Regions from separate parts of the Sphingomonas sp. CFBP 13733 genome, predicted to be linked through region 4. Evidence: riboswitches for the same ligand, from Rfam matches in the RefSeq annotation. Region 4 holds a riboswitch; each other region holds the start of a gene.
The links. Region 4 has a riboswitch for cobalamin ahead of IFT71_RS03125 (DUF1636 domain-containing protein). Riboswitches for the same ligand answer to the same signal wherever they lie in the genome.
Positions count from the first base shown of each region.

Region 1 (7,974 bases), on a different contig from region 4:
GCGGAAATAGGCGACGTGGCGCGCACCGCGTACCAGCCGATCCGCGCGCACGCTCATCAGGTCGCACGCCCCCGGCCCCAGTCCGACGCCGTGAATCGTGCCGGTTACGACCACCTGTCCCGGCGGCGGCACCAAGGTCGCGGATGGCGCCACCACGCCGATCATTCCGCCGCACTCGCCAGCGCGTTGATCGCCGCGACGGTGATCGCGCTGCCGCCCAGCCGCCCCTCGACGATCACGCACGGCACCGGCTGCGCTGCCCACAGCGCATCCTTCGATTCGACCGCTCCGACGAAACCCACCGGACAGCCGATGATTGCCGCGGGCCGCGGACAATCGGGATCCTCCAGCATATTGAGCAGGTGGAACAGCGCAGTCGGGGCATTGCCGATCGCCACCACCGCGCCTGCCAGATGCGGTCGCCAGAATTCCAGCGCGGCGGCCGAGCGCGTCGTTGCCATTTCTCTCGCCAGCGCGACCGTCTCGGGTGTGTGCAGCGTACAGATCACCGCATTGTCCGCCGGCAAACGCGCGCGCGTGATCCCCTCGGTCACCATCCGCGCATCGCACAGGATCGGCGCGCGCGCCCGCAACGCCGCACGCGCGGTCCGTGCGAAGCCGGGCGAAAAGCGGATATCCCCCGCCAGGGGGACAAGCCCCGCAGCATGGATCATCCGCACCGCGACCGGCTCCTCCTCGACGTCGAACCGCTCGAGATCCGCCTCGGCGCGGATCATCGCAAACGACTGGCGATAGATCGCGGCCCCGTCGGTCTCATAGGCATAGGGCATCAGGCGGCTCCGGACGGCTGGGAGAAATGGGCGATAATCTGAGCGGGTTCGAGCGCGCCGAGCAGCGGCGGCGCGCCCGCGCGCGCGCGCAGGGCAAGGTCGAACCGCCCGTCGCGCCCGGTCAGCGTCACGTCCGCAGGCCGCGCCCGCGCACACCCCTTGGCGCATCCCGACACGTGCAGGCTGCCAGCAACCAACGGAGCCAGCCGCCGCGCGAGGTCGCGCGTCTCGACGCTCGCCTGCGGGCAGGCGGGCGCACCGACACAGGCGTCGACCCCGGCGCGCACGCTGCTCTGGTCACGCGCGCTATCCGGCACACGGCCTTCGAGGATCAGCATCCGCCACGGCGTCACGCGGATCGCCGTGACCGGGTCTGCGGCGATCCGGTCGCGCAACTCTACTGCCGCGATCCGCCCGAAGCCGAGCGCGATCGCCGCGCCCAGCGGATGCGCCCCGGCTTCGGGCGGTGGCGCGGTGGGCGCGGGAACCAAGGTCGCGGGCTCCGGCACGGCCGCTGCGTGGCGCGCCATCCGCCCCGCCGCCGCACCGCCGCTGTCGACGAACCACCGCGCCAGCGCGATCAGCGCGTCGACCGCGGTGTCGCGCGTCACGTCCACCCCCGCCGCACGCCCCTCGCCGCGCACCAGCAACCTGCCGTCCACCGCGCGCTCGACCCGAAAGTCAGCGGGCGCGCGGGTCAGCAGCGGTGCAGCGCCCGCATCAATCGCAAAACCAACCTTGCCAGGCAGCACCGGCAGGTCGGACAGCCGCTCGCGCAACGCGGTGGCGATATGCTGCGTATCGTCCCCGTCCCGCCAGTCGGGCGCGACCAGCATCGCGCCGCGCGCCTCGCGCTCCGGATCGGGGTCGATCAGCCCGACCGCCAGCAACGCCTCGACCAGCCCCCGCCATCCCGCCTCGGTCACACCGCGGATCTGCAGGTTCGCGCGGCTGGTCACGTCAATCTCGCCATTTCCCCACGCCATTGCCGCATCACACAGCGCGAGTGTCTGCGCGCGCGTCAGCCGGCCGAGCGGCGGGCGGATCCGCACAAGCAGCCCGTCGCCCGCCGCCATCGGCCGCCACGCATCGGGGCACCATCCCTTGACGACGAACGCGCTCATGCCGGCAGCTCGAGCTGCGCGAGGATGGAATTACGCCGCGTCGGCCACAGCCCCGCCGTGTGCAACGCCGCGAACCGCGCGGTCATCGCCGCCAGCGCCGCGGGGTTTGCGCTCTCCAGAAACGCACGCACCGCGTCGCGCCCCAATGTCGCATCATAATAGAGGTCGATCAGCTCGGGCGACACCACCCGCGCCAGCTGCGCGAACATCGCCATATGGTCGAGCGTCGCGGCGATCTCCGCGCCCCCGCGAAACCCGTGCCGCATCATCCCCTCGACCCAGGCCGGGTTCGCCCCCCGCGCATGGACGACCCGCGCAATCTCCTCGTCCAGCGACCGCGCACGCGGCCGTTCCGGGTCGCGCGCATCGAGATGATACAGCGCCGCGGCCTTACCCCCGGCAACCGCCTGCGCCGCCGCGAACCCCGCCTCGTGCGCGGCATAATCCGCGGCGAGCAACAGGTCGGTCTCGGGCAAATCCTGGACATGGACGAACGCATCGGCGGCGGCGACCCGGTCGCGGATCCCCGCCGGATCGAACCGCGTCGCACCGTCGTCGACCGCCCCGTCGAGCGCGTGGCTCGACGCCGCCAGCCACGCCGCGCCCGCCGCTTCCCGCGCCGCCTCGCCGTACGTCTCGCCCGCATCGCCGAGCCCGAGCCCGTAGCGACCCGGCTCGGGCCCATAGACGCGCGCACCGACGGCAGCGCCGACGAACGGGTTCCAGTCGTCGGGCTCGTCGCGCGTCGCCAGCGCGCGCACCGCCTGCCCGAACATCTGGCCGAGCGCGGGAAACGCATCGCGGAACAGCCCCGACACACGCAGCGTCACGTCGATCCGCGGCCGGTCGAGCCTCGCCAGCGGCAGGATTTCGACCCCCGTGACCCGGTCCGAGGCAGTATCCCAGACCGGCTCCGCGCCGAGCAGGTGGAGCGCCATCGCGAACTCCTCGCCCGCGGTCCGCATCGTCGCCGACGCCCACAGGTCGACGACCAGCGCGCGCGGATAGTCGCCCTCGTCCTGCAGGTGCCGGCGGACCAGCTCGTCGGCCAGCCGCACGCCCTGCGCATGCGCCGCGCGCGACGGCACCGCGCGCGCGTCGGTCGCATACAGGTTGCGCCCGGTCGGCAGGACGTCGCTGCGTCCGCGCCACGGGGAGCCCGACGGCCCCGCCGCGATCCGCCTGCCCCGCAACGCGCTCAGCAGCCCGTCGCGCTCGGCCTCGCCCTGGTCGCCACGCCCATAGACGTGCAGCCCGTCGCCGAACTGGCTCTCCTTCACGTCGCACACGAACGTGTCGATCCGCGTGATCGCTTCCGCCTGGCTCGCCGCCTCGTCGAGCCGCAGCGTCGCCGCCAGTCCGGTCGCGCGCGCCTCATCGGCGATGTCGCGTTGCAGCCGGTCGCGACGCGCCGGGTCGAGCCCGTCGGCGGTTGAAAACTCGTCGAGCAACGATTCGAGCCGCCCCAGCCCCGCACCGCTGCGCGTGGTCGCGGCTGGCGGCGGGACATGGCCGATCGTCACCGCACCGATCCGCCGCCGCGCCTGCGCCGCCTCGCCCGGATCGTTGACGATGAACGGATAGAGCACCGGCATCGCCCCGGTCAGCGCCTCGGGCCAGCATTCCCCCGACAGCGCGACGGCCTTGCCCGGCAGCCATTCGAGCGTCCCGTGCGCGCCGATATGGATCAGCGCATCGCTCCCCCGCGCGCGCAGCCACAGATAGAAGGCGACATAGGCGTGACGGGGACAGCGCGACAGGTCGTGATACTCGCCGACCCGCGCCGCGCTCCGTCCACGTTCGGGCTGGAGCGCGATCACCACGCCCCCGCGCTCGACTCCCGCGAACTGGAACGCGCCGTCCACACAGCCCGGATCGTCCTCGGGCGCCCCCCAGCTTTCCTCGAGTGCATCGCGCAACACGGCCGGCAAGCCCCCAAGCGCCGCGCGATACGCCGCGACCGGCCACCCGATCCGCCCCGTCGCCAGCGCCTCGGCCAGGCCTCCGGATGCAGTCTCCCCGGTCGCATAACCCGCGGCCGCCAGGTCCTCGACGATCGCCTCGGCAGACGCCAGCGCGTCAAGCCCGACCGCATGCGCCATCTGATAATCCTTGCCCGGATAGGTCGACAGCACGACCGCGGGCCGCTGCTCCGCGACCGGCCGCTCCGCCAGAAGCACCCAGGCCGCGACGCGCGCGACGATCGCGGCGATCCGGGCGGGCTCGGCCCGGTGCTCGCGCCGAGCATAGCCGAGAGCGTCGTCGCGGACGCCGTCCTCCTTGAAGCTCGCGACGCCCGCGAACAGCCGTCCGTCGACCTCGGGCAGGACGACGTGCATCGCCAGGTCAGCGGGGGACAACCCGCGCGTCGACCCCCCCCAGGCGGCGCGGTCCGACGTCGCCAGCGCGACCTGGAACACCGGCACCCCCGCCCCGTCGAGCGGCGAGCTGTCGTCCGCGCCGCGGCCGGAAAAGGCGGTCGCGTTGACGATCGCCGCCGGGGCGAGCGCGACGACCCAACGCGCCAGCCACCCCGCCGCGCCCGGCGCCTTCAGCGACGGCGCGAACAGCCCGACGACGTCGAACCCCGCCCCACTCAGCCCGGCATGCAGCGCCTCGATCGGGTCCAGATCCGCGGCGGTCAGGTAGGAGCGGTAGAAAATCAGCAGGATTCGCGGCCGCGTCGCGGTCATCGCGAACGCCGCGAGGCACGTCACACCATCCCGCGGCTGCCACCCGCCGACCTCGGGGACCGTCTTCACCCCCGCGACCGGCCCGGCATAGAGCCCCGCCGCCAGCGCCATCTGCGCCAGCGCGGCTTGCGCCGCGACCGCGCCGCCATCGTCGCACAAGGCGGCGAGCCGGCGCAGCGTCGACACCGGCACCGTCGACGCCGCATCGAGCCGCGCGTCGATCCGCCCGTCCGCAGGCAGCACCGCCAGCGCGATCCCCCGCGCCCGCGCCAGTGCCTCGACCTGCTGCAACCCATAAGACCAGTAGGACCGCCCGCCGATCAGCCGGATCACGATCCCCTTCGCGCCCGTGCCTGCGCCACCGTCCAGCGTCCGCTCGACATAGGTATCGACCGACAGCGGATGCGCGAGCGCGGACAGATTGGCGAGCCGAAGCGACGGCAGCGGGTTCCCGTTCGCCGCCGCACGCCGCCACCCGGCCGCGAACGCGCCGAGATCCCCGTCCGAAAAGGACAGGACGACGAGGTCCGCCGGGCTCTGCGCGAGGTCCTGCGGGACCGCGTTTTCCTCCAGCCCGTGGCTTTCGCGGAAGACGACGTGCATCGTCGTCAGCCCTGAAGCGCGACCCGGATCCTTGCAGGGTCGATCCGGTCATGCTCGGCGATCACCACCAGGCGCGTCTGCCGCGCCTCGTCGGCGCGCCATGGCCGGTCATATTGCGTCCGCACCCGCGCCCCGACCGCCTGCACCAGCAGCCGCATCGGCTTGCCCGTCACCGCGGCATAGCCCTTCACGCGCAGGATGTCGGCGTCGCGCGCCAGCGTCTCGATCCGCGCGGCGAGCGCCGCCGGGTCCGCGATCTCGCCGAGGTCGACGATCATGCTGTCGAAATCGTCATGCTCGTGATCGTCCGCGCCATCATGATGCGACGGCCGCGCCGCGATATCGTCCTCCGCCGCCGCGTTCAGCCCCAGCACGACGCGCGGATCGATCACCCCGTCGGTCAGCGCGATCACTGGCAACGCACGCGCGGACTCCGCCGCGATCACCGCGCGCGCCGCGGTGACCCCCGCCTCGCCCGCCAGATCCGCCTTGGTCAGCAGCACCAGGTCGGCACAGGCAAGCTGGTCCTCGAACACCTCGGCGAGCGGCGTCTCGTGATCGACGCTCGGATCGGCGCGACGCTGCGCCTCGATCGCGGCGAGGTCGGGCGCGAACCGTCCCGCGGCGACCGCTTCCGCATCGGCCAGCGCGATCACCCCGTCGACCGTGATCCGCGACCGGATCGCGGGCCAGTCAAACGCCTTGAGCAAAGGCTTGGGCAGGGCGAGCCCCGACGTCTCGATCAGGATATGGTCGGGCCGCGGGTCGAGCGCGAGCAACGTCTCGACGGTCGGGATGAAATCGTCCGCGACGGTGCAGCAGATACAGCCATTGGCGAGCTCGACGACATTCTCGGCCGGGCAATCGGGGATTGCGCACCCCTTCAAGATATCGCCGTCGATGCCGAGCGTGCCGAATTCGTTGACGATCACCGCGAGCCGCCGGCCCCCGGCGTTGCGGATTAGGTGGCTGATCAGCGTGGTCTTGCCCGCGCCGAGAAACCCGGTGACGATGGTAACGGGAATCTTGGCCAGGGTCGGCTGGGGGTCGGTCATGCGATACTCTCCGGGCGTCGGAACGACAGCCACGGACGGACGCACGCCCGCAGCCACACGCGCGCACGACCTGACGGCCGCACGCGTTCGTCGCTCAGACGGAGTACCGTGCCGCGACCATCCCCTGGATCAAGGCAAGAGCGACCATGACGCTGGCAGGTCTCCTGGCTCGCGGGTCGAAGCTCGATGCACGCCTTCCCAGGTCTCGTGACCCAGTGGCTGCCCCCGCATCGGGGGCCTGTGCGTCTCGCTCACCGCTTACAGTTGCAGGGACAGCCGCGGCATTGGGAGGCAAAGCTCCCGCACCGCATTCCCATTCAAGCCCCGAAGGGCACCGGCGCGATCTGTTGAGGTTCGGTAGAACCAAACCTCGGGGTTGGGTTTAGAGGAGTTTGGCGACTGTGCCAATGCACCTGACCTCCGTCATCCTGACGAAAGTCAGGACCCAGAGCTACGCGTAATGCGCTGCCTGGCCCTGGGTCCCGGGTCGAGCCCGGGATGACGACGCTGCTCGTTACCCCCGCACCACCTCGATCTCGTCGAACCGCTTCCACCGGTAGATCGCGAAACTCAGCACCCAGCACGCCACGAACAGCGCGATGATCGCAAAGCCCAGCCCGTTGAAATTCTCACCCAGCGCCGAAGCGACGTCCCACACGCCCCCGCTCAGGCCCAGCTTCGATGCCAGCAGCGCGAGCGTCTCGATTCCGCCGATCGCGATCGCGACGATCGCCGAGATCAGCGTGATCGTGATGTTGTAATAGAGCTTGCGGATCGGCTTCACGAACGCCCATTCATACGCGCCGAGCATCACCACCCCGTCGGCACTGTCGACCAGCGCCATGCCCGTCGCGAACAGCACCGGCAGCACCAGCACCGTGCCGATCGACAGCCCGTCCGCTGCCTGGCTCGCCGACAGGCCGAGAATCGCGACTTCGGTCGCGGTGTCGAACCCCAGCCCGAACAGGAAGCCGAGCGGCGCCATGTGCCAGCTGCGCGTGACCAGCCGGAACATCGGCCGGAACAGCCGCGCGAGCAGCCCGCGATTGCCGAGCAGCAGGTCGAGATCCTCCTCGACATAACGCCCGCCGCCGCGGACATGGCCGAAGGTCCGCCACACCGATCGCAGGATGATCAGGTTCATCGCCGCGATCGTGAACAGGAACAGCGCGGAGACCAGCGTCGCGATCACCCCGCCCGCCTGCTTGAACGCCTCGAACTGCGCCAGCGCGCTCGCGGTCAGCGCGATTCCGACCGCGGCGATCAGGACGATCGCCGAATGACCGACCGCGAACCAGAAGCCGACCCCGATCGGCCGTTGCCCGTCCTGCATCAGCTTGCGCGTCACATTGTCGATCGCCGCGATATGATCCGCGTCGACCGCATGCCGCAGCCCCAGCCCCCAGGCGAGCATCGCGGTGCCCAGCATCAGCGGCTGCGCCTGGAACAGCGCGAACGCCCATCCCCAGGCGGCGATATTGGCCGCCACCAGCATCGCGAACATCCAGCCGATCCGGTGTCGCGTCGAACGACCGGCGGTCCGCCCGGTCATGATCTTGGTCATTGGCACATCCCCGGCGTCCGACGAGGACGGGGGCCTGCCGCGAACGACCGGGACGCGCGCCGACCGGACGCCCTGAGCGGCCGGCATGCGTCGCCGATGCGGCCCCCGCCGCATGGTCGTCGCTCAGACGGCGTTCACCGTGCC
Region 1 is NZ_JACYUP010000004.1:539,255-547,228, reverse strand. Features, by position in the region: gene cobI (precorrin-2 C(20)-methyltransferase) at 1-156, opposite strand, end outside; gene IFT71_RS15055 (precorrin-8X methylmutase) at 162-791, opposite strand; gene IFT71_RS15050 (cobalamin biosynthesis protein CobG) at 791-1,915, opposite strand; gene cobN (cobaltochelatase subunit CobN) at 1,912-5,211, opposite strand; gene cobW (cobalamin biosynthesis protein CobW) at 5,217-6,266, opposite strand; cobalamin riboswitch at 6,404-6,620, opposite strand; gene IFT71_RS15035 (HoxN/HupN/NixA family nickel/cobalt transporter) at 6,781-7,818, opposite strand.
Region 1: linked by a shared signal. The riboswitch ahead of cobW (cobalamin biosynthesis protein CobW) and the one ahead of IFT71_RS03125 (DUF1636 domain-containing protein) in region 4 are both predicted to bind cobalamin.

Region 2 (7,974 bases), on a different contig from region 4:
GAAATTGTGCAGCAGACGGTTCGCATCGAGCGACAGCAGATAGCGCTGGTTCGCCTGCACCGATGTCAGGAAGATCGACGGCAGCAACCGCACCTGCGACAGCGGAAAGGGGGTCGCCGCCGAGGGTGCACCCGCCGCCGCCAGGGCGAATGGCGGCACCGCCCCCAGCGCAATCCCTGCGCCTAGCGCACCGCGACGCGTCCAACCCATGTCACTCTCCCAGCCACGTCTTTAGACACAGGCTATCGGCTTCACTTGTCGGAGTAAATCCCGGGACTGACATGAGCTGACGGTGTGATCGTGATCATCAGTGCGCCGTGATCCAGACCCGGCCGCACCTCTATGAGCGTCTCAGTCGCGCGGCGCGCGAGCGATCACCGCCTGAGCGGCCCGGAGGCGGGCCTTCCAGATCTTCACCGACGGATGCCCGGCCGCGAGGCCGGCGAGCCGCCCCTCGATCTGGACGGCCTCGTGCTTGGCTGCGTCGAGCTCGGCGGCTGTCGGCGCAGGCTGGATATTGGCGCGCGCGTGTGCGCCGGTGCGTCCCTTGCTCTTGGTCATGGCCAACGCGATGGCCCCGGATGCCGCGCCGCGTCAATGCGGAACGGTAGCGACACGGCCCGCTGTGGCGCGCGCAACACCCGAGCAAGGTCGCGTCAGCGCTTGACGCGTTCCGCCATCGCGGCGTTGCCTTGGCCTGCCGCGACCGAACCTGCCGATCGTCCCGCCGCATCCTGGATCGTCCGGTCCGCACCCGCCGCCAGCAGCAGGTCGACCTGTGCCCGGCGATTGAACAGCGATGCCATCATCAGCGCAGTCTGCCCGGCATGATTGCGCGCGTTCACGTCGCACCCCGCCTTCAGCAGCCGCGCCGCGATCGCATCCTCGCCCTTGAACGCGACACCCATCTGCGCGCTGTTGCCCTGGTCACGATCGGGGCGACAGGCGTCGGCGCCCTTGCCGATCAGCGCGTCGACCGTAGCTAGCTGTCCGTTATACGCCGCCAGGATCAGGGGCGTGAAACCGCGCTCATCATAGGCATTGATGTCGGCGCCGGCGTTGAGCAGCGGATCGATCATGTCCGTGCGGCCGAGCCGGGCCGCCTCGAACAGCAGCTGCTGGCGACGCTCGGGTGATGGCAAGGCTGCAGCCACAGGGGGCGTCTGTCGCTCGGTCACAGCGGCCTGTGGACCGGCCGCGGCGAGCAGCGCGGCAAGATAAGTCAGCATCGTCGGTCTCGATTCCTTGAAGTCTGCCATGGCAGGGGGCGCGCGTCGTGGCGCACCCCCTGCCCCGGGATCAGCGGGCGCCCTGGCCCGGGTTGGCGGCGCGATAGTCCGCCACCGCGCGCGACACGTCGGCGATCGGAACGTTCACCGCGGTTGCCAGGCGCGTGCCGAAGTCCTTGTCCGCCTGGTAGAAGTAGCTGACCATGATCGTCTTCGTCCGTGCGGACGTCACGACATTGAGATCACCCGCCAGGTTGGTCACCAGATCCGCCTTGTCCTGCGCCTTGAGCGCCCGGTAGAATTCGCCCGCCTGGGCAAAGTTGTTGGTCTTGGCGATCGGCTTCGCATCGACGGTCGCGTCGATGCCATAGGGCGCGGCCCGGAAGCGGGCATCGGTCGACTTTGCCGCGGTCGCCGCCGGGAAGTAATTCACGTCGGACGCGCGGTTGGCGTGGTCGAGCTGGCCGTCCTGGTAATTGTTGACGACACTCGCGAGCGGACGATTGACCGGCAACTGCATCGCATTGGCGCCGATGCGATAGCGCTGCGTGTCCGAATAGGAGAACAGCCGGCCCTGCAGCATCCGGTCCGGCGACGCCTCGATCCCCGGCACGAGGTTGGCCGGTGCGAACGCCGACTGCTCGGTATAGTCGAAGAAATTGGTCGGCACCTTGTTGAGCGTCATCTCGCCGATCTTGCGGAACGGTACGCCCAGCCATTCCTTGGTGTCGTCGAAGGGATTATAGTCGAGCTTGGCGAACGCCGACGCCGACATCGTCTGCACCATCAGGTCCCAGACGGGGAAGTTGCCCTTGCCGATCTCGCCATAAAGATCGTCGGTCAGGTAGTTCCAGGTCGCGGTCGCCACCTGTGCCCCGTTCAGGTTGCGCACGCCCTGGCGGCTAATCCAGCGGAACTTGGCGAACACCGTTTCGCCCTTGGCATTCACCAGCTTGAAGGCATGGACGCCGTTGCCGTCCATCGTCCGGTAGGATGCCGGCGTACCGAGGTTCGAATAGACATGCGCGAGCATGTTGGTCGCCTCGGGCGTGGCCGAGAAGAAGTCGAAGAAGCGATTGGGGTCCTGCTTGTTCGTCACCGGCGAGGGCTTGAGCGCGTGGATCATGTCCGGAAACTGGATCGCGTCGCGGATGAAGAAGATCGGCAGGTTGTTGCCGACCAGATCCCAATTGCCCTGATCGGTATAGAATTTGGTCGCAAAGCCGCGCGGATCCCGCATGCCCTCGGGGCTGCCCGAGGGGTGGATCACGGTCGAGAAGCGGACGAACACCGGCGTCTGCTTGCCGGGCATGAACAGCGATGCACCGGTGATGCTCGAAATGTCCGCGGTCGCGGTGAACACGCCGTGGGCACCGGTTCCGCGGGCATGGACGACGCGCTCGGGCACGCGCTCCCGGTCGAAGCGTGCGAGCTTCTCGATCAGCGTCGTGTCCTCAAGCAGGACGGGGCCAAGATCGCCCGCCGCCTTCGAGTGGCGGTTCTCTCCGATCGGCGCACCATTGTCGCGGGTCATCTGAGGCGCGGCGGCACTGGCTGAATCACCCTTGGCTTCGACGGTGCCGGCAACCCCGGCCTGCGCCAGCGCGGGCTTGCCGGCGCTGGACGGTGCCGCCGCGGTCGTCATGCGCGTTTCCGCCTGCGTCTCGGCCGGCGCCACCGTCTGCGCGGCGACCGGCTGAATCATGGCACCCGCCGATGCCGCAGCCAGCAGCATCGCCGTCACGGCCTGACGGCTCTTCACGTTCTTCATCTCGATCCCTTAATCCTGCATGCCATCAGCGTGGCATCCCCGCACAGAGCGTGCGGCACCGCCGCCTCCTGATCGAGGACGCGCATCGCGCCAAACGGAGCTTCTGGATCACAGCAATCGAGCAGGACGATCGAGCCGCCATCGCGCCGCTCGCCCCGGGCGATTGCCGAACCGCCGTGACCGGGATAGACCGGCGCCGCTGACCTGTTCGATCCGAGCAGGGCGGCATGATCGCGTCGGTGCCCCGAAAGGGGCTTAATAGGGAACGCGGTGAGGGTGGTTCGCTACCTGAAGCCGAGGCTGTCCCTGCAACTGTAAGCGGCGAGCGCGATGCATTTCGCTTCTTCCTGCAAAGGAAGGGGCAGCCACTGGGCCAGACGTTTCGTCATGAGGGCCTGGGAAGGCCGTGCATCGTGCGAGGACCCGTGAGCCAGGAGACCTGCCGGCGTCTGGTCGCTCTTGCCTGGCCCAGGGGGTGGCCGCGGCACGGTACTCCGTCGAGCGACGACGTGTGCGGTGGGGACCGCACGGGCATGCGTGCCGGTCGCAATCGCGTCCGGCTGGCGCGGATGTCGGCCGTTCGCGGGAGGTCCCTGCCGGGTTCGCTAGACGCCCGGGGGATTACCGTAATGCCGTTCCTATTGTCTCGCCTCGCGCTCGCGGGGGCTATTCTGTCGCCTGTCTTGGCAGCACAAGTCCACGCCCAGTCCGTGCCGGATCCCGATACCAAGGACATCCTGATCGTCGGACAGCATGCCCAGGACACGCTCACCACGCCGAATGCGACCGGCAGCCGCCTGGGCCTCACGCCGCTCGAGACCCCCGCGACGCTCTCAGTCATCGACGGCGCCACGATCCGCGCGCGCGGTGACCTGTCCGTGATCGACGCAACGAGCCGCGCACCGGGCATCAGCAACGCGGGCAACCCCGGCAATGGCGGCACCGCACTCGCGGCGCGGGGCTTCAGCGGCCAGGGATCCGTACTCCAGCTCATCGACGGCATAAGACTGTTCCCGGCGGCCGGCACGATCACCTTTCCGACCGATCCGTGGATGGTCGAGCGGATCGACATCCTGAGCGGCCCGGCCTCGGTGCTCTACGGCCAGGGCGCACTGGGCGGCGCGGTGAATGTCGTGATGCGCAAACCCGATACGCAGCGGACGCACGTGGAGGGCGAGATCGGCTATGGCTCGCAGGACAGCTTCCATGTCGCGGCGGGCGCAGGGGGGCCGATCACCGAGCGCCTCTCCTACCGCATCGACGGCAGCTATCGCCGATCGGACGGCTATGTCGATTGCGGCCAGTCGCGCAGCCATGCCGTGTCGGGCACGCTGCGCTGGGCGCCAACCGACACGCTCGTCGTCACCGTGCGGGACGATTATGGCGACCAGAAGCCGATGCGCTATTTCGGCACGCCGCTGATCGACGGTCGGCTCGACGACGGCATCCGGGAGCGTAACTACACCACACGCGACGGCGGCATCCGCTACCTGGACAACCGCACCAGCCTGCAGGTCGACTGGACACCGAGCGATGCGGTCACCGTCAGCAACCAGGCCTATCGCCTCACCTCCAAACGCTCCTGGCTCAATCTCGAAACCTATTGCTGGATCGCCGCGGACGGGGTCTGCCCCAACGGCAGCGGCAACACCGGCACTCCGGGCGGCATCCTGCGCACCGACATGACCGGCATCGTCCACGACCAGATGCAATGGGGCGATCAGGGCAGCGTGACGCTCCGAACAGGCATCGCCGATGGCGTCGGCAACGACCTTGTCATGGGCTTCGACGTCAACCTCATCAAACTGACCTATTCGCACAATTTCGGGTCTGACCCCCAGGTTTCGGAGGTCGACCCCTTCGCGTTCGATCCCGGTCTGATCATCGACACGCAAGGCATCGCACCGCGCTATCGCACGCGCACGACCGAATATGCGGTCTTCGCCGAGGACCGGCTGAAGCTCGGAACGCACGTCTCGATCGTCGGTGGCGTCCGCTTCGAGCGCGACACGATCCGCCGCTGGTCGATCGACTATCCAGGCGGCGCCACTACCCAGACGTTCGCGCTCGACAAGCGGCTGCACAATGTGACCTGGCGGGTCGGGAGCGTCTATCAGCCGGTCCCGACGGTGTCGCTCTATGCGCAATATGCCACCGGCGTGGACCCGCTGGGGACGCTGACGACCTATTCGACCGGGCAGGTGCAGTTCAGCAACGCGGTTGGCGATCAGGTCGAGGTCGGCGCGAAGGCCGTGTTCCTCGACGGTCGCGGCACCGCCACCCTCGCCGCCTATCGCATCGTCAAGAAGCGCCTGCTGGCACAGCTGACCCCGACGAGCCCGGTCGAGCAGGTCGGCCAGCGATCGGCCAGGGGTATCGAGGCCGCGGTGTCGCTCGATCTGCCTTACGGTGTCGGGATCGATGCGAACGGCAGCATCCTCGACGCCACGTTCGACGACTTCGTCTCAGGCGGTATGCGCTTCGATGGCAATACCCCGCCGGACGTGCCCGAGATGCTCGCCAATCTCTGGCTGCGCTGGAACGCGACGCACGCGCTCCAGGCACGCGCCGGGCTGCGCTACGTCGGACGCCGCTATTCGGACAATGCGAACAGCTTCCGCGTCCCCAGCTACGCCACGGTCGATGCAACGCTCTCCTATGCAGTGACGCCACGGCTCGCGGTCGACATCCACGGCTACAACCTGTTCGACCGGGACTATGCGATCAGCACATACAACAACCAGCAATGGGTCCTCGGCCGTCCCCGCGCGGTCGACGTCTCGCTTCGCGTCGGCTTCTAGCGCGCCCCGTGACCGGCAGCCCGCGGGACGGGCCGCCGGCGATGTCGCCCCCCGGGAAAACCCCGGATAGCCGGTCGCGCGCGCGCCCGCCTAAGCCGCATGGCCACCCCATAAGGAGACATTGCGCATGCCGTTTTACCGGGCTTCCGAGCTGTTTACCCTGCGTCCCGTGCCGCCCACGCTCGGCAAGCCGGCATGGATGAACCTGCGCGCCGTGCCGCGGGCACCCTGGGCGGGGGAGCCGGAGGCACTGCGCGGGCCTGGCATCTACGGCATGTTCCATGACGACCGGCTCGTCTATGTCGGCCTGTATGCCGGCAAGGCCGAGCGGCCCTTTGGCGGATCGGTCCTCGAGCGCTGGGAGAAGCACGTCACCTATCAGACGCTGCGCTCGCCCTATGTCACCTTCGCCCGTCGGCATCTCAAGCATCTGCATGCGCTCGCCGCCGCAGAGCCCAACGGACCGATCGAGACGATCGTCGCGATGCTGGCGCTGAACGGCGATGAAAGCCCGCTTCTCCAGCGCAAGGGCGGCAGCTGCACCTTCGCCAAGGCGCAGCTCGCAGCCGCACACTGGGATGTGTTCGGGCCGGGGAACGAGGCCACGATGCTCGATCACCTCGGCTTCACCTATCTCCAATTGCCGCGCGACCTGGCCGCGACCGTTCTCCCCGAGCCCGGGCAGCGGCCGAGCGCATGGGTGAAGAAGCACTGGCTCGCGCCGATCGAGCGGGATCTCATTGCCGCGTTCATGCCGCCCTGCAACGACGGCACCGAACCCGGCGACGCGCCAGCGGTCGATCCGGTCGCGTTCGAGGAGCGGCTCGCCCGGCTGCTCGCCGACCGCCCCGCACCCGCCGTCGAAGATCTGGCCGGAGAGAGCGAGGCCGACGATGAAACCGACGGTGACGAGGAGGCGCTGCGCACCGAACCGACCGCCGCACCGAACGAGCGCGAGGCGCTGCTCGACGATCTCGCCCGGCTCTGCCCCGGCGCGCTGGAGATCTATTATACCGACGTTCCCGATCTGCGCATCCGGCCGCGCTCGCACGCACGCCGGGTACTTCTGAACGTCTTTGCACATGGCGGCGGGCTTGCCTGCAGGACCAAGGCAAGCGTGACGGCCTGCCGCGCGCTCGGCTTCGATGCGAACGACGCGCCGGCGGGCGTATCGATGAGCGCGGCGTTTCCGATCGACCTGTCCCGCCACTCCGCGGCGGATCTGTTCGCAGTCGCCGGTGCTGCCCTCCCCGGCGACTGACCCGCCGGCCCTGGGGCCGACAAGCCCGTGATCGCGTGCCCTGACGAGCGACAAGCCCGTCAGGGCACGCGATGCCCCGCTACCCAGACCTTCCGGTTCCGCGTCTAGTCGCGGTCATCTATGAATCGCTCCAGCGTTTGTCCCCCCACAGGATCAGATCGCGGCCGACGAATACGACGCACACGTCGCCAATGGCAAACGCCAGACCCAGCCATGTCAATCCATGAGATAGCAGCAATGCGGGCCACGCGACGGCGAGCACGATCAGCATCATGCCGATCGGCCGCGTCAGGCGGTTCCACCACCGCCGCGGCACGACCTGATGGCTGTAGACGATGACGCTGCCATCCTCCTGGTACCAGAGCTCGCGCACCGCGTGAACCGGATCAGGTCCTTCCGTCATCGTACGGCTGCGCCCGTTACGCGGTGACGATTCCGCGATCGCGAGACACTATGGGCTGGCATCGATACATTCCCGGGGCTGGCTCGCGATCATCATGGCCATCGCCGCCGCGCCGAAAACCCGGGAATTTCCCCGATGGCCTATCGGCGCCGGATGCGGCTAGGCAGCCCTCAATGCCGCTGCCTCCCTCTCCGCCCCGCCTCTCGATTGGTGCCGTAGCCGGCAAAACAGTGCCACGACTGGCCGACCTTCCCTGGCTCATCGGCTATGCAGCGGCGTTCGCGGCCGCGCACCAGGCCGCGGCAGGCTGGGGCGGTCAGGGCTTCTACTCGCTGCTCTATCCCGCCGCGGGCGTCAGGCTGGCGCTGCTGTGGAGCCGTGGCCCGCGGCTGACGCTGGCGGTGATGGCGACGGAACTGATCGTGCAGACGATCGCCGGCATCATCGTTCCGGGCCAGGCCGGCTGGCTGACCGCGGCAAACGGCGTCGCCCGGCCCGCGCTGACCTAT
Region 2 is NZ_JACYUP010000004.1:138,958-146,931, reverse strand. Features, by position in the region: gene IFT71_RS13205 (glycoside hydrolase family 127 protein) at 1-210, opposite strand, end outside; gene IFT71_RS13200 (hypothetical protein) at 352-561, opposite strand; gene IFT71_RS13195 (ankyrin repeat domain-containing protein) at 657-1,226, opposite strand; gene IFT71_RS13190 (catalase) at 1,300-3,000, opposite strand; cobalamin riboswitch at 3,223-3,461, shown strand; gene IFT71_RS13185 (TonB-dependent receptor) at 3,711-5,801, shown strand; gene IFT71_RS13180 (hypothetical protein) at 5,929-7,062, shown strand; gene IFT71_RS13175 (hypothetical protein) at 7,181-7,465, opposite strand; gene IFT71_RS13170 (ATP-binding protein) at 7,696-7,974, shown strand, end outside.
Region 2: linked by a shared signal. The riboswitch ahead of IFT71_RS13185 (TonB-dependent receptor) and the one ahead of IFT71_RS03125 (DUF1636 domain-containing protein) in region 4 are both predicted to bind cobalamin.

Region 3 (7,974 bases), on a different contig from region 4:
GCTTCGCTCGCTGCCGCTCCCACTTTGCATGTTCCCTCCCAACTGCCGTACAAATGGAACAACGTCGTGATTGGTGGCGGCGGGTTCTCGCCCGCCATCGTGTTCAGCGTCGCCGAAAGGGACCTTGCATATTTGCGCACCGATGTGGGTGGCGCCTATCGCTGGGATGCCCTTACGCAGCGCTGGATTGCGCTCCAGGACGGCCAAGCGCAGAACAGCTACATGGGCGTCGAAAGCATCGCGCCGGACCCGGTAGACCCAGACATCATTTACCTCGCCGCGGGCATGTACTTCGACCAACCTGCGGCGATCATGCGGAGCGCCGATCGCGGCGCTTCCTGGCAAATAACGCCGGTTCCCTTCAGCATGGGCGGCAACGAGGACGGTCGCGGTCTGGGCGAACGCCTAGCGATTGATCCGGATCGGCGGACGCACCTGTTCTTCGGATCGCGGCACGACGGTCTTTGGGACAGTGAGGACAGCGGCCGGACGTGGCACAAGGTCGAGAGCTTCCCGTGGAAGGGGCTTGGCCGTCCCGCCGCGAACCACACCCATGGCGGCGTCTCCTTCGTCGTCTTCGGCCCGCCGGGCGAAACTGCCCTTGGCCGGTCGCGCGCCATGTATGCCGGCGTCGCAGATGCAACGGTGCAACACCTGTACCGCTCGACCGACGCCGGTCGAAGCTGGAGCGCCGTCACCGGAGGTCCGGCCTCGACCATGCTGCCCGTCAAGGCGGCAGTAGACCAACAGGGCATGCTCTACATCGATTACTGCTCCGACATCGGTCCGAACGGGATCGCACTAGGTGAGGTTTGGAAGCTCGACCCGAGGTCGGGCGGATGGACGAACATCACGCCTGAGCGCGGTGACGAGGCCGAGGGCGGCTACATGGGGCTCAGCCTCGATCGGCTCCATCCCGGCCGGCTGGCGGTGTCGACGGTCGATCGCTGGAACCATCGCGATACCGTTTGGCTGTCGTCCGACAGCGGCGCGCACTGGTCGAGCCTGCGGGAGCGGAGTTCACGCGATCTCTCGCCGGCCCCCTGGCTCCGGCTCGACAAGGGTGGGTTTGGCGGCTGGATCGCGGGTCTGGCGTTCGATCCGTTCGACGGTGCCACGCTTGCCTATGCCACGGGGCTGACGGTGTTCCGGACCAGGCAAGCGGACAAGGCCGATATGGTTTGGCGGCCCTGGGTCACCGGGATCGAAGAGGCGGTGCCGCTCAGCCTCGTCAGTCCGCCCGAGGGGCCCCATTTGATCTCCGGCATCGGCGACACGCACGGCTTCGTCCACGATCGGCTCGACCGCGCGCCGGAGCGGGCCTTCGCCGATCCCGACCTGCCGCAGACTAACAATGTCGATTATGCCGGCGTGGTGCCCAAGATCATCGTTCGGAGCGCATCAGGCTATTCTCCCGATCCTGAGGGGGCGTCGCTCGGCTGGTCGGAGGATGGAGGCCGCAGCTGGCATAAGATGCTGGCGTCGCCAATCGCGATCGGGCCCGCCGCGCCACGGCGGATCGACGCCGATGGCCAGGCACCGATCACTGTTTCAGCGGATGGGAGCACCTTCCTGGTGTCTGGGCTAGTGACGCTCGCCACGGCCGATAGGGGGCGGATCTGGTGGCGACCCAAGGGTTTACCGGAACGCACCTATGCGGTCGCCGACAAGGTCGACCCCCTTGCCTGGTACGCGATCGACTATACTGGTGCGCGTATATTCGTCAGTCGTGATGGGGCGAAGACGTTCACGCAGGCACCCGCGCAGGGACTCCCGGCCAGCATTGCCAGCTCGCGCCCGGCGGCACGGGAGTTTCAACCAATGGCGGCGGCAACGCCGGGAACGGCCAACGAGCTCTGGCTGATCCTAGGCGGCCGCTTCTTCCACACTAGCGACGGAGCCCGAACGTTCGTGGCGTCCACGCCAGCCAATCCGCTGTTGCGTGACATGTATTTCGTGAGCTTCGGTCTCGGCAAGGCGGCGCCCGGCGGGCACGTGCCGACTCTCTATGCCTTCGGGGTCACGAAGACGTTGGGCGGGCTGTGGCGCTCGACCGACGCGGGCGCGCGCTGGTTTCGGATTAACGACGACGCGCATCAATGGGGTCTTAGATACCGAGTCATCACGGGCGATCCTCGCCTCTTCGGCCGCGTCTACTTGGCGACCGATGGCCGAGGCATCTTCTACGGAGATCCTTTGCCGCAACCCGTGCGTGCCGGAGCGCATTGACCCAATTCCGGTCGTTCTCGACGCATCTGTCGCTTCCCAACTTCCGACATTCGTTAATGGGCACCGACACTCCGTTTGGACTTTTGCGATCGTCGCGTCGACCAATTGCCGGATCGTCTTCGTCAGGATACACCGTCCCCGCTGACCTGCTCCGCTGGAGACGGTCGGCATGATCGCGTCGGTGCCCCGAAAGGGGCTTAATAGGGAACGCGGTGAGGGTGGTTTGCCACCTGAAGCCGAGGCTGTCCCTGCAACTGTAAGCGGCGAGCGCGATGCATTTCGCTTCTTCCTGCAAAGGAAGGAGCAGCCACTGGGCCAGACGTTTCGTCATGAGGGCCTGGGAAGGCCGTGCATCGTGTGATGACCCGTGAGCCAGGAGACCTGCCGGCGTCTGGTCGCTCTTGCCTGGCCCAGGGGGTGGCCGCGGCACGGTACTCCGTCGAGCGACGACGTGTGCGGTGGGGACCGCACGGGCATGCGTGCCGGTCGCAATCGCGTCCGGCTGGCGCGGATGTCGGCCGTTCGCGGGAGGTCCCTGCCGGGTTCGCTCGACGCCCCGGGGATTACCGTAATGCCATTCCTATTGTCTCGCCTCGCGGTGGCGGGGGCTTTGCTGTCACCTGTTTTCGCAGCACCGCTCAACGCTCAGTCTTTGCCTGTCTCGGACAATGAGGACATTCTGGTTGTCGGCCAGCAGGCGCGCGACACGCTCACCACGCCGAACGCGACCGGCAGCCGCCTGGGCCTCACGCCGCTCGAGACCCCCGCGACGATCTCGGTCATCGATGGCGCCACGATCCGCGCGCGCGGCGACCTGTCGGTGATCGACGCGACGAGCCGCGCACCGGGCATCAGCAACGCTGGAAACCCCGGCAATGGCGGCACCGCGCTCGCCGCGCGCGGCTTCAGCGGCCAGGGATCCGTGCTTCAGCTGATCGACGGTATAAGGCTGTTCCCGGCTGCCGGCACGATCACCTTTCCGACCGATCCGTGGATGGTCGAGCGGATCGACATCCTGAGCGGCCCAGCCTCGGTGCTCTACGGCCAGGGCGCGCTGGGCGGTGCGGTGAATGTCCTGATGCGTAAACCCGATACGCAGCGGACGCACGTGGAGGGCGAGATCGGCTACGGCTCGCAGGACAGCTTCCATGTCGCGGCGGGCGCAGGCGGGCCGATCACCGAGCGCCTCTCCTATCGCATCGACGGCAGCTATCGCCGATCGGACGGCTATGTCGATCGTGGCCAGTCGCGCAGCCATGCCGTCTCGGGCACGCTGCGCTGGGCACCGACCGACACGCTCGTCGTCACCGCACGGGACGATTACGGCGACCAGAAGCCGATGCGCTATTTCGGCACGCCGCTGATCGAAGGACGGCTCGACGACCGCATCGGGGAGCGAAACTACAACACACGCGATGGCTTTATCCGCTACCGCGACAACCGTACCAGCCTGCAGGTCGACTGGACGCCGAGCGATGCGGTCACCGTCAGCAACCAGGCCTATCGTCTCACCTCCAAACGCTCCTGGCTCAATCTCGAAACCTATTGCTGGATCGCCGCGGACGGCGTCTGCGCCAACGGCAGCGGCAACACCGGCACACCGGGGCGCATCCTGCGCACCGACATGACCGGCATCGTCCACGATCAGACGCAATGGGGCGATCAGGGCAGCGTGACGCTCAGGACAGGCATCGCCGATGGCGTCAGCAACGACTTTGTCGTGGGCTTTGACGTCAACCTCATCAAACTCACCTACTCCCACAACTTCGGTTCGGACCCCCAGGTTTCGGAGGTCGATCCTTTAGCGTTCGATCCAGGTCCGATCGTCGACACGCAGGGGATCGCACCGCGCTATCGTACGCGCACCACCGAATATGCGGTCTTTGCCGAGGACCGGCTGAAACTCGGCACGCATGTCTCGATCGTCGGTGGCGTGCGCTACGAGCACGACAAGATCCGCCGCTGGTCGATCGACTATCCAGGCGGCGTCAGCACCGAGACGTTCGCGCTCGACAAGCGGCTGCATAACGTGACCTGGCGGGTCGGTAGCGTCTATCAGCCGATCCCGACGGTGTCGCTCTATGCGCAGTATGCCACCGGCGTGGATCCTCTGGGGACGCTGACCACCTATTCGACCGGGCAGGTTCAGTTCAGCAACGCGGTCGGCGACCAAGTTGAGGTCGGCGCCAAGGCGGTGTTCCTCGACGGTCGCGGCACCGCCACCCTCGCCGCCTATCGCATAGTCAAGAAACGCCTGCTGGCACAGTTGACCCCGACGAGCCCGGTCGAGCAGGTCGGCCAGCGATCGGCCAGGGGGATCGAGGCCGCGGTATCGCTCGATCTGCCCTACGGCGTCGGGATCGATGCAAACGGCAGCGTGCTCAACGCGACGTTCGACGACTTCGTCTCCGGCGGCTCGAGCTTCGACGGCAACACCCCGCCAGACGTCCCCGAGACGCTTGCCAATCTCTGGCTGCGTTTGAACGCAACGCGCTCGCTCCAGGCGCGCGCCGGGCTGCGCTACGTCGGGCGTCGTTATTCGGACAACGCCAACAGCTTCCGCGTCCCCAGCTACACCACGGTCGATGCCACGCTTTCCTTTGCGGTGACACCACGCCTGGCGGTCAATATCCACGGCTACAACCTGTTTGACCGGGCCTACGCGCTAAACACGTACAACAATCAGCAGTGGGTCCTTGGCCGTCCCCGCTCGGTCGACGTTTCGCTTCGTGCCAGCTTTTAACGCCCTCAGGCGGCCGGCGCTTGGCAAGACTGCCCGGCGCTGGCTGTACCTCGTTCATCGCTGGATCGGCATCGCCAGCTGCCTGTTCTTCGCCATGTGGTTTCTGTCCGGGCTGGTGATGGTCTACGTGCCTTATCCCTCCCTCTCGCCAGCCGATAAGCTGGCTGGGAGCGAGGCGATCGACTGGGCAGCAGTGAACGTGCCGCCCCCGCTGGACGGCGGACGGCTATCGCAGGAGCTGTTCCTCGAGATGCGCGACGGCGCGCCTGTCTGGCGCGTGACCGGGTGGGATGGAACGCACACCACTCTCGCCGCCAGTCGCGGTACCGTCCTGCGGCCAGTCGATGCTCGTTACGCCGGTCGGGTCGCTGGCCGCTTTGCCAACGCACCGACGAGGCACGTAGAACGGCTGACCCGGGATCAGTGGACGGTTGCTGGCGGCTTCGATCGACACCGTCCACTTTGGAAGGTTGCGCTTGCCGACGCGTCCGGCACGGAGGCCTATGTGTCGTCGAATACGGGCACCGTCTTTCAAGTGACCACCCGTCGCGAGCGGTTCTGGAATTGGCTCGGCTCGGTGCCGCACTGGCTCTATCCGACGGTTCTAAGACAGGATCAAACGGCTTGGCGTCAGGTCGTGCTATGGGTGTCTGGTCCCTGCATCGCCGCGGCGGTCGCGGGGATGTGGATCGGCATCCTGCGGACCCGCATTGGCGCACGGCGCTTCAAAGGCGGGCGAATGACGCCCTACGACGGCTGGATGCTGTGGCATCATGTCGCGGGGCTGGTGGGTGGTATCTTCCTGATCGCCTGGATCTTCAGCGGATGGCTGTCGGTCGATCCCGGCCATCTGTTTCGCGGGACGAAGCCAGACGATGCGGCTGTGCGGATCTATCAGGCATCTGATCCGATGCCGGACCTAGCACTCGACCGGCTCCGCATAGCAGGCGAGGGTGCGGTGATAGCGCAGTTGACTCACCATGCGGGAACCCCCCTCGTCCTGCTGTCCTATCACGACGGGCGGCGAGTAGTGTTGAATGCGGTCACACTCGCGCCATCCCAAGCTACAGAGGTGGCCATCGTGAGGGCCGTACGTCATCTGGAGAGCTCCGCGCCGCTACTCTCGGTCGATTGCCTGACGGCGCCCGATGCATACTGGTATGCGGTCGGGATGCTACCGCGTCTACCAGTGTTGCGGCTGCGTTTTGCCGATCCGGCGCAGACTTGGTTCTATGTCGATCCCGCTACCGGGGAAGTTCTCCGGACGGTCGATGAACGACAGAGGGCGTACCGCTGGGTATTCGACCTCCTCCACAGATGGGATCTGAACACGCTGACATTGCACCGGCCGGCCTGGGATGGACTGATCTGGCTGTTCTCGATCGCCGGTGTGGTGACATCAATAAGCGGTATCTGGCTTGGGTGGAAAAGACTTATCCGATGACTGGGCGGACCCACAAGCAGACGTTCAGGCCTCTTCCCTCACTTCCCAACTTCGGACGCTGGTTCATATTTGCACGAAAGGCGGCAGCGGTCCTCAAAACAAGATTACACCGACATTCGCGCGGTCTTTCCCGCTTTCCTGCGTTGGCCATTCGTTTATTTGGTTGGACGTCAACTCGCTCCGCTTTCTGTACGGTCCACATGGAAGACAAACAGCCATGGCAGTCGTGAAGTGACATATTTGGGAACGCCGATTGCCCGACCATCCGTGGGTTGTCGTCCGGTCTCGATTCCGCCGATAAATAGTGTCAAGATTGCGATCGAATTCACATACTACCAAGCCTCGCGCGGTAGGAAGATCATGCCCCAACGAGATCGAGCTACTACGCGCATTGATCGAGCGCGCCTTTGGTTTGGACCCGCACGGCCACGCAACCTACCAAGATCCTCGACATGGCTGCGACACGAGCGCGGACCAAACGATCGAGGGGATGCACGTTATGACGACCATGAGCCCGACTGAGATGGCGCAGCGCCTTGGCGGCGGATTACTGTCGTTTCCCGTCACGCATTTCGATGCCGACGGCGCGTTCGTCGAGGACGGGTATCGAAAGCATTGCGCCTGGATGCTCGAGCACGAACTGTCCGGCCTGTTCGCGGCGGGCGGCACGGGCGAGTTCTTTTCGCTGACGCCAGCCGAAGTCGCGCAGGTCGTCGGCGCCGCGGTGGCCGAAGCCGGCGGACGTCTGCCGGTGATCTCGGGCTGTGGCTACGGCACCTCGATCGCCACCGGGATCGCACGCGATGCGGAGAAGGCCGGCGCGGACGGCCTGTTGCTGCTGCCCCCCTATCTGGTCGGATCGAAGCAGGAGGGGCTTGCCGCGCATGTCGAGGCGGTCTGCAAGGCGACCGGGCTAGGCGTGATCGTCTACAACCGCGACAATGCGATCCTCGACGACGATACGCTGGCCGGGCTGTGCGACCGCAATCCCAACCTCGTCGGCTTCAAGGACGGCGTCGGCGACATCGAGCTGATGACGCGCGTCTATGCGCGAATGGGCGACCGGCTGACCTATATCGGCGGCCTGCCGACCGCCGAAACGTTCGCGACGCCGTATCTAACGATGGGCGTCACGACCTATTCGTCGGCGATCTTCAACTTCCTGCCCGAATGGGCGCTGGCGTTCTACAAGGCCGTGCGCGCCGACGACCGGGTCGAGGTGCTGAACCAGCTGCGCGATTTCGTGCTGCCCTACATCACGCTGCGCAACCAGGGCCGCGGTTATGCGGTGTCAATCGTCAAGGCGGGCATGCGTGTCGTCGGCCGCGATGCCGGGCCGGTGCGCTCGCCGCTGACCGATTTGTCCGCAGCCGAGGACGAGCGGCTCCGCGTGCTGATCGAGAAGGTCGCCCCCACCGCTCTTGCCAAGGCGGCGTGACAGCGGGCGAAAACCGACGGATAGTGCGGCGATGATGTTCGAACTCAGCCAGCTTCGCTGCTTCGTCGCCGCCGCCGAGGAACTCCATTTCGGGCGCGCGGCACAGCGCCTGAACATGAC
Region 3 is NZ_JACYUP010000007.1:60,030-68,003, reverse strand. Features, by position in the region: gene IFT71_RS18240 (WD40/YVTN/BNR-like repeat-containing protein) at 1-2,229, shown strand, start outside; cobalamin riboswitch at 2,392-2,632, shown strand; gene IFT71_RS18235 (TonB-dependent receptor) at 2,801-4,972, shown strand; gene IFT71_RS18230 (PepSY domain-containing protein) at 4,926-6,416, shown strand; gene kdgD (5-dehydro-4-deoxyglucarate dehydratase) at 6,916-7,854, shown strand; gene IFT71_RS18220 (LysR substrate-binding domain-containing protein) at 7,886-7,974, shown strand, end outside.
Region 3: linked by a shared signal. The riboswitch ahead of IFT71_RS18235 (TonB-dependent receptor) and the one ahead of IFT71_RS03125 (DUF1636 domain-containing protein) in region 4 are both predicted to bind cobalamin.

Region 4 (7,974 bases):
GGCGCCCCAACCATATCGGCAGCGTCAACATGACCGCGTTCAGCCGCGACCAGCGCGCCTCGGCAACGCTCACCGTCAGGTATAACGGCAGGCAGCAGGACGACGCCTATACCGATCCGAGCTATGTCCCTGTCCGCGTTTCGCTCCAGGAATATGTCCTCGTCAACCTGAACACGGCGTACAAGCTGACGCCCCGGCTATCGGTCTTCGGTCGGGTCGAAAACCTGTTCGACGAGCGGTACGAGGAGGTGTTCAGCTATGTCGGTCAGGGTCGCGGTGCCTATGCCGGCGTGAAGGCAGCATTCTGATGCGGAGCGAGGCGGAGCACACGGCGCGGATGGCCAAGAAGAAGGTCGTCCAGGACAAGATCGTCGCGGCCAAGACGATCGAAAAGGGCCTGCTCATGGTCCACACCGGGCCGGGCAAGGGTAAGACCACCGCGGCGCTCGGCATGGCGGTGCGGATGATGGGGCACGGGCGAAAGGTTGGGATCGTACAGTTCGTCAAGGGTGCGATGACGACCGGTGAGAAGGTCATCTTTGACGCCTTTCCCGATCTGGTCGAGTTCAAGCCGATGGGCGAGGGCTTTACCTGGGATACGCAGGATCGGGCCCGCGATATCGCCGTGGCGCGCGAAGGGTGGGACGAGGTCCGCCGGATGATCCTCGACCCGAGCTATGCGATGGTCATCGCCGATGAGATCAACATCGTCCTGCGCTATGACTATCTGCCACTCGACGAGGTACTTGCGGGGTTCGCGGCGCGACCGGCGATGACGCATGTCGTGGCGACGGGGCGCAACGCGCCCGATGCGTTGATCGCCGCGGCGGATCTCGTCACCGAGATGGGGCAGGTCAAGCATCCGTTCCGGGGCGGGGTCAAGGCCCAGGCCGGCGTCGAGTTCTAACGGCCGCGGCGAGGACCAGCCGGACGGGGCGTGCGCAACTGCGCCGCGAGGCTTTGCGCGGCCAGCACATAGGCAGGACCTCCGCAGACGGTCCACGCCTCGGGGATGCGCAGACGAGGGATCCCGTCGAGAATCGGATGATGCAGCATTTCGGTGCCCTGATCGGTCACGCGGTCGGTGGCGCTCTCGACGATGAGATAGTCGGGGCGTGCCAGCGCCATTTGTTCGAGCGACAGTTGCGAAAGTGCCGGCTTGCCGAGCCGGGTCGCGAGATTGGCCAGCCCGAGACGCTGCATCAATTCGTCGACGAGCGTGCCGGTGCCGGTCAGGAAACCCCGACGCTGATAATAGGCCGCCGTATGACCACCTCCCGGCGCGCGCGGCAATCGTGCGAGCGCGGTGTCCATCCGGCGGATCAGCGTTTCGCCGCGATCGGGGTGCCCGATGGCGGCAGCAACCTGACGGACTTGCCTCACGATCGCGGCATAGCTGTCCGCGGGGGGCAGATCGAGCGTCGCGACGTGCCGTCCGGCAAGCACGGCGGCGACCGTCTGGCGTCGGAACGGCGATGCGATCACGAGATCGGGGCGGAGCATCAGCACGTCTTCGGCGCTGCCACGGCTGACTGGCATGGTACGCGCGGCGTTGGCGGCTGCGGACATGTTCGGATCGCGCGCGAACCGGGTGAGCGCGACGATCTGCGCGGGGTCGGCCAGCGCCAGAAGATACTGGTCAGCGCATAGGTTAAGCGAAACGATACGCGCCGGCGGTCGAGGCGCTGCCGCCGGAGCAGGTGCACCGGCGGCAGCGATGATCAGGATGGTCAGGAGACGGCGTCCGCGCATGCGCAAAGCCCTGCCGCAGCGGCCGCTTATGCGCTAGGCGGAAACGGATGCGGTGGGATCTGGCACTATGGAACGCGTGACGCGTGCGCGATTGGTCGGTGGCCTCACGCTGCTTGCGCTGCTGGCCGGCGCTGCGTCGGTCGCGGTGGGAAGTGCGGCGATCCCGCTGGCGCATGTCGTGCGGGCGCTCAGCGGGCAGGGCGATCCGATCGAACGCGCGATCCTGTTCGAACTTCGTCTGCCGCGCGCGATCCTCGGGCTGGCGGTCGGCGCGATGCTGGGGCTTTCGGGTGCTGCGCTGCAGGGATTCCTGCGCAATCCGCTGGCCGAGCCATCGGTTCTGGGCGCGTCGAACGGCGCATCGCTGGGCGCGGTGATCGCGCTGTATTTCGGGCTGGCGGAGCTTCATCCGGCGATGCTGCCGATCGTGGCGATCGCCGGGGCGTTCGCGGCGCTGGGGTTGCTGTTCGTGCTGGCGGCCGGGTCGCAAAGCGCCTTGTCGCTGATCCTCGCGGGGATTGCGGTCGGTACCCTGGCGGTCGCGGGGGTCAGTCTGGCGCTGAACCTGTCCCCCAACCCATTTGCAGCGATGGAGATCATGACCTGGTTGCTCGGGTCGCTCGAAGACCGGTCGTTCAGCCATGTCGCGCTGGCGCTGCCCTGTATCGCGCTCGGCATGGTGCTGGTCGCCTGGGACGGCCATGCGCTCGACGCGCTGACGCTCGGCGAGGATGGCGCACGCGCGCTAGGCGTCGATCTGCGTCGGACGCTCATGCGGTTGCTGGTCGGGGTGGCGATCGGGGTCGGCGGGGCGGTCGCGGTATCGGGCGCGATCGGGTTCATCGGCCTGATCGTCCCGCATCTCGTCCGGCCGATGACCGATCGTTCGCCGTCGGCGATCCTGCTTCCCTCCGCACTGGGCGGGGCCGCATTGCTCACCTTTGCCGACGTGCTGGTCCGGGTGATCCCGACGTCGAACGAACTCAAGCTCGGGGTCGTCACCGCGTTTCTCGGCGTGCCGGTGTTCCTCGTCCACCTGATGCGCGAGCGGCGGCTATGGTAGCCCTCACCGCGGACCGCCTCAGCGTCCGCCGTGCAGGGCGGGTCGTGGTCGACGATGTCAGTTTCTCGGCAGAGGGCGGCGCGCTCATCGGGATCGTCGGCCCCAATGGGGCGGGCAAATCGACGCTGGTCCAGGCGCTTCTCGGGCTGGTTCCCGCTACGGGAGATATCCTGCTCGACGGGGTTCCGCTGGCGGAGCGCTCGCGACGTGAGATTGCGCGGACGGTCGCGTATCTGCCGCAGGGTCAAAGTCTTCATTGGCCGCTGAGCGTCGAACGTCTCGTCGCGCTGGGCCGCTTGCCCCATCTCGCACCGTTGTCGCGCATTTCTCAGCAGGATCGTGATGCGATTGCCCGTGCGATGGCAGCGGCGGACGTGACCATGCTTGCGGCGCGTGTCGCGACCGAGATTTCGGGGGGCGAGCGGGCCCGCGTCCTGCTGGCAAGGGCGCTCGCGGTGGAGGCGCCGGCGCTGATCGTCGACGAGCCACTCGCGTCGCTCGATCCCGCGCATCAGATCGCAGTCATGGAGATCCTGCGGGCGCAGGCCGCGCGGGGTGTCCTGGTGATCGCCGTCCTGCATGATCTGGGGCTCGCCGCACGCTATTGCGATCGCATCCTCGTGCTAGACGCGGGCCGGCTCGTCGCCCACGGCGCGCCGTCGGCAGTGCTGACGCCGGCGCGGCTGCGTGAAACCTATGGTGTTCGGGCGTGGTTCGGATCGATCGAGGGCGTACCGGTCGTGGTACCGCTGACGCGTGACAGCGCGCAGGGCGATTGACCCGGGCCGCTCGCCCGGCCTATCCCTCTGACCGCGACAGGTTCCCCGGCGACGGGGATGAAAAGGGAACGGGAGAACCCCGGCTGCCCCTGCAACTGTAAGCGGCGAGCCATCGTGCCATCATGCCATTGGGATCCCGGTCCCGAGAAGGCGGCGCGAAGGGCTGTGACCCGTGAGCCAGGAGACCTGCCCGTCGCAGTCGTCTTTCGTCCGGCCAGGGTGCGCCGAGCGGACGGGGGTAAACCCGCGCGACGACATAACCAGCCTGCGGCCTGTGCCGCGGGCGCGTATGTCATGGGGTTTCAATGCCAAATCTACTGGTTCCCGCCGAAGACGGTGCGGCCGTCGTCGCCTGCAGCACCTGCCGCGCGTCCACCGATGCGAAGGACGATGCCGAGGGCATGCGCGGCGGTGCGAGACTCGTCGCGGCGTTGCAGGCGGTCCAGGCGAGTGATCCGCGCTATGCCGGGATTGCGGTCCAGGCGATGCCGTGCCTGTTCGCCTGTCAGGATTTCTGCACTATCCATGTCCGCGGCCCGGCAAAAATCGGCTATGTTCTGGGGCGCTTTACCCCGGATGAGGAGGCGGCGCGCGCGATCCTCGATTATGCCGTGCTGCATGCGGAGAGTGCGGAGGGGCAGGTGCCGTTCCGCCAGTGGCCGGCCGGGATCAAGGGGCATTTCATCACCCGGACGCCCCCCGCCGGCTATGTCGCGCAGTGACGCTTTTCCCGACGGTCGCGGCGTTCGAGGCGGCGCTGGAGGCCCTTCCTGCGGCAGACGAAGCCGCGCGAGGGGCCGCATCGCTGCGGCAAGCACAGTTGACCAAGCCGCCCGGATCACTCGGCCGACTTGAAGACCTCGCAGTCTTCATGGCGGGCTGGCAGGGGCGCGAGCGGCCGCGGTTCGAGCGCGCGAGGGTGGCAATTTTCGCGGGAAATCACGGCGTTGCGGTGCACGGGGTCAGCGCTTTCCCGGTTTCCGTGACCGCACAGATGGTCGAGAATTTCCGCCATGGGGGCGCGGCCATCAATGCGCTGGCGGATGCCGTCGGGCTCGAGCTGATCATCGCCGACATCGATCTGGAAACCCCTACGGCGGATTTCACGACGGCATCGGCGATGGACGAAACCGCGTGTCTCGTCGCACTCAACATTGGCGCCGACGTCGTCGTGCCGGGGCTCGACATGCTTGTCGTGGGGGAGATGGGAATCGGGAATTCTACGTCGGCCGCAGCACTGTGTCTGCGCAGTTACGGCGGAACCGCCGCGGACTGGGTTGGGCCGGGGACGGGGGTTGATGTGGCGGGAATCGCGCGGAAAATTGCGGTGGTCGAGGCGGGGATTGCGCGGCATGATGATTGCCCGCGTACGCCGTTCGAGACGTTGCGGCGCGTGGGGGGGCGTGAAATCGTCGCGATCGCTGGCGCGGTGGTGGCGGCGCGGCTGGCGGGGGTGCCGGTGGTGCTGGACGGATTCATCTCGTCGGCGGCGATCGCGCCGATTGCGGCGGCGTATCCCGGCATCACAGAGCATTGCATTGCCGGGCATTGTTCGGCCGAGCCGGGGCATGAGCGATTGCTTCAAGCGCTGAAACTCGAGCCTTTACTGAGACTTGGGATGCGGCTGGGGGAGGGAAGCGGGGCGGCGGTTGCGGTGGGAGTGATTCGGTCGGCGTTGGCGGCGCATGACGGGATGGCGACGTTTGCCGAGGCGGGGGTGTCGGTGGCGTGAGTGGGCCGTTTCTGCTCCACCTGCTGCGCCATGGCGCGCCTAAACTGACCGGGCGGATGCTGGGGCGGACCGATAGTCCGGTCACGGCGGAGGGGCTGGTGGCCTGTTTCGCGCGGGTAAAACCGCTGAGTTTCAAGCAGATCGTCTGTTCTGATCTCAGGCGATCGCAGGCTATCGCGGATGCGATCGGGCGGGAGCGGGGGCTGGCTCCGACGACTGATGCGCGGTGGCGGGAGCTGGATTTCGGGGATTGGGACGGGCTGGCTACGGCGGAGATCGAAGCTGCGGCGTTGCAGCGGTTTTGGGACGATCCGGACGGTGCACCGCCACCGGGTGGGGAACGGTGGAGCGATCTGGTCGCGAGAATTACCGATGCGATCGAAGACCTTACACCTGAAACCTCATTGATCGTGACACATGGCGGGGCGATCCGGGCGGCGCTGAAATCACTGTGCGGGTTCGGGTCGCGCGAGCTCTGGGCGTTCGATTTGCCCTATGCGGCGTTGATTACATTGCGGATCTGGCCGGACCGGACGGCGCAGATCGTGGCGCTGCAGACGGATCCGGTTTCGTGAAGCGGCTGATCGTCGCCTTCGGCTTCCTGACGCGCGTGCCGGTGCCGCAAGTTGCTGCGGACGCTGAGGATTTTGCTGCGGCGATCCGGTGGTATCCGGTCGTCGGGGCGTGCATCGGGGTGGTCGTCGCGGCGGCGGGGTGGGTCGGCGCGCAGGTCGATCCGTGGACCGGTGCGCTCGCCGCGCTGGTAATTTGGGTAGCGATTACAGGGGCTTTGCACCTGGATGGGCTGGCAGATCTGGCAGACGGGCTGGGTGCCGCGCATGGCAATCGCGACCGGCTGATCGCGGTGATGGCGGATCCGCATATCGGCAGCTTCGGCGTTGTGATGATCGCGCTGCAACTTATTGCAAAACTTGTCTTATTGCATGCCGTTTCGAGTCAGGGATGGGCGGTCGTGATCGTCGTCCCGATGCTCGCGCGGATCGGGCCGTTGTGCTGGGCGCGGTGGGTGCCGCTGCTGCGGGAGGGCGGGCTGGGAGGGATGGTGGCAGGGAAGATCAGGGTGCACGATCTGGTCTTTTGGGGGTGCGTAACAGGGTGTTTAGGGGTGCCTGTGCATGCCGTTGCAGGGGCCCCTGCACTGATCGCGCTATTCGGCTGGTGGCTCATCCGGCGGGTCGGGGGCGTATCGGGGGATTGCCACGGCGCGGGGATCGAATTCGTCGAGACCGGGATGCTAGTCGCGCTTGCCATTGCCGGCCGCGTCTGACCCCGCGAGCTTCGACACTGCGATCAGCGCGTCGATATCGAGATGGCGTTCGAGCGTTTCGGCAATCGCATCGAGCGCGGCGTCGATCGACGCCGCATGATCGGGCCCGACCGCATCGACTCCGAGCCGGCTGAGCCAGGCGCGACGCTGATCCGCGAGGCCGAGCAGGCCGTGGACATAGCTGCCGGAGACGAGCCCGTCGGGACTGACCGCGCCGTCGCGGCGGCCATCGTCGCGGGTCGTGAGCGCGCGCGCGGTGTCGGGGCCGGTGGTTTTGCCGATATGGATCTCATAGCCGTCGAACCGTGCGCCGATCGCGGTGCCGGCGACGCGTTCGAGCGTCTTGGCGGGGGACAGGATCGTCGCGACGTCGAGCAGGCCGAGCCCGGGGGCGATACCGGCGGGACCCTCCAGCCCGTCCGGATCGGCGATGCTGCGGCCGAGCATCTGATAACCGCCGCAAAGCCCGAGCACCGGGCGGCCGCGGCGGCGATGCGCATGGATGTCGATGTCCCAGCCCTGCGCGCGCAGAAAGGCGAGGTCCGGGATCGTCGCCTTGGAGCCGGCGAGGATGATCATGTCGGCGTCGGGGATCGGTTCGCCGGGCGGGACCATGACCAAAGTGACGTCGGGGTCGAGCCGCAGCGGATCGAGATCGTCGAAATTGGCGATGCGCGGGGTGATCGGACAGGCGATGACGACCTGGCCGTCCTGCCGGCCGTGACCGGGGCGGCGTTCGAGTATGACCGCGTCCTCGCTCGGCAGGCGGGCGGCCTCGGGCAGCCAGGGGATGACGCCATAGCCGCGCCAGCCCGACCGCGCCTCGATCGCGCGATAGCCGTCGTCGAACAGCGCGGGGTCGCCGCGAAACTTGTTGACGAGGAAGCCGTGGATCATCGCGGCGTCGGCGGGATCGATCACCGCACGCGTGCCGACGAGCGAGGCGATGACGCCGCCCCGGTCGATGTCGCCGATCAGGATGACGGGGACGCCCGCGGCGCGCGCGAAGCCCATGTTTGCGATGTCGGCGGCGCGCAGGTTGATCTCGGCGGGACTGCCCGCGCCCTCGACGACGACGATGTCCGCCTGCGCCCGGAGCCGGTGATAGCTGGCGAGTACGTCGTCCATCAGACCCTCGCGCCCCTCGCGCCAGCGGCTCGCGCGCAGGATGCCGCGGACCTTGCCGTGGACAACGAGCTGCGAGCTGCGGTCGCCCTGCGGTTTCAGCAAAACGGGGTTCATGTCGGTGGTTGCAGCGGTGCGCGCGGCGATCGCCTGGGTCGCTTGCGCGCGGCCGATCTCGCCGCCATCGGCGGTGACGGCGGCGTTGTTCGACATGTTCTGCGGCTTGAAGGGGCGC
Region 4 is NZ_JACYUP010000001.1:730,275-738,248, reverse strand. Features, by position in the region: gene IFT71_RS03150 (TonB-dependent receptor plug domain-containing protein) at 1-308, shown strand, start outside; gene cobO (cob(I)yrinic acid a,c-diamide adenosyltransferase) at 308-907, shown strand; gene IFT71_RS03140 (ABC transporter substrate-binding protein) at 904-1,752, opposite strand; gene IFT71_RS03135 (FecCD family ABC transporter permease) at 1,820-2,815, shown strand; gene IFT71_RS03130 (ABC transporter ATP-binding protein) at 2,809-3,594, shown strand; cobalamin riboswitch at 3,616-3,802, shown strand; gene IFT71_RS03125 (DUF1636 domain-containing protein) at 3,900-4,316, shown strand; gene cobT (nicotinate-nucleotide--dimethylbenzimidazole phosphoribosyltransferase) at 4,313-5,326, shown strand; gene IFT71_RS03115 (histidine phosphatase family protein) at 5,323-5,901, shown strand; gene cobS (adenosylcobinamide-GDP ribazoletransferase) at 5,898-6,614, shown strand; gene IFT71_RS03105 (cobyric acid synthase) at 6,582-7,974, opposite strand, start outside.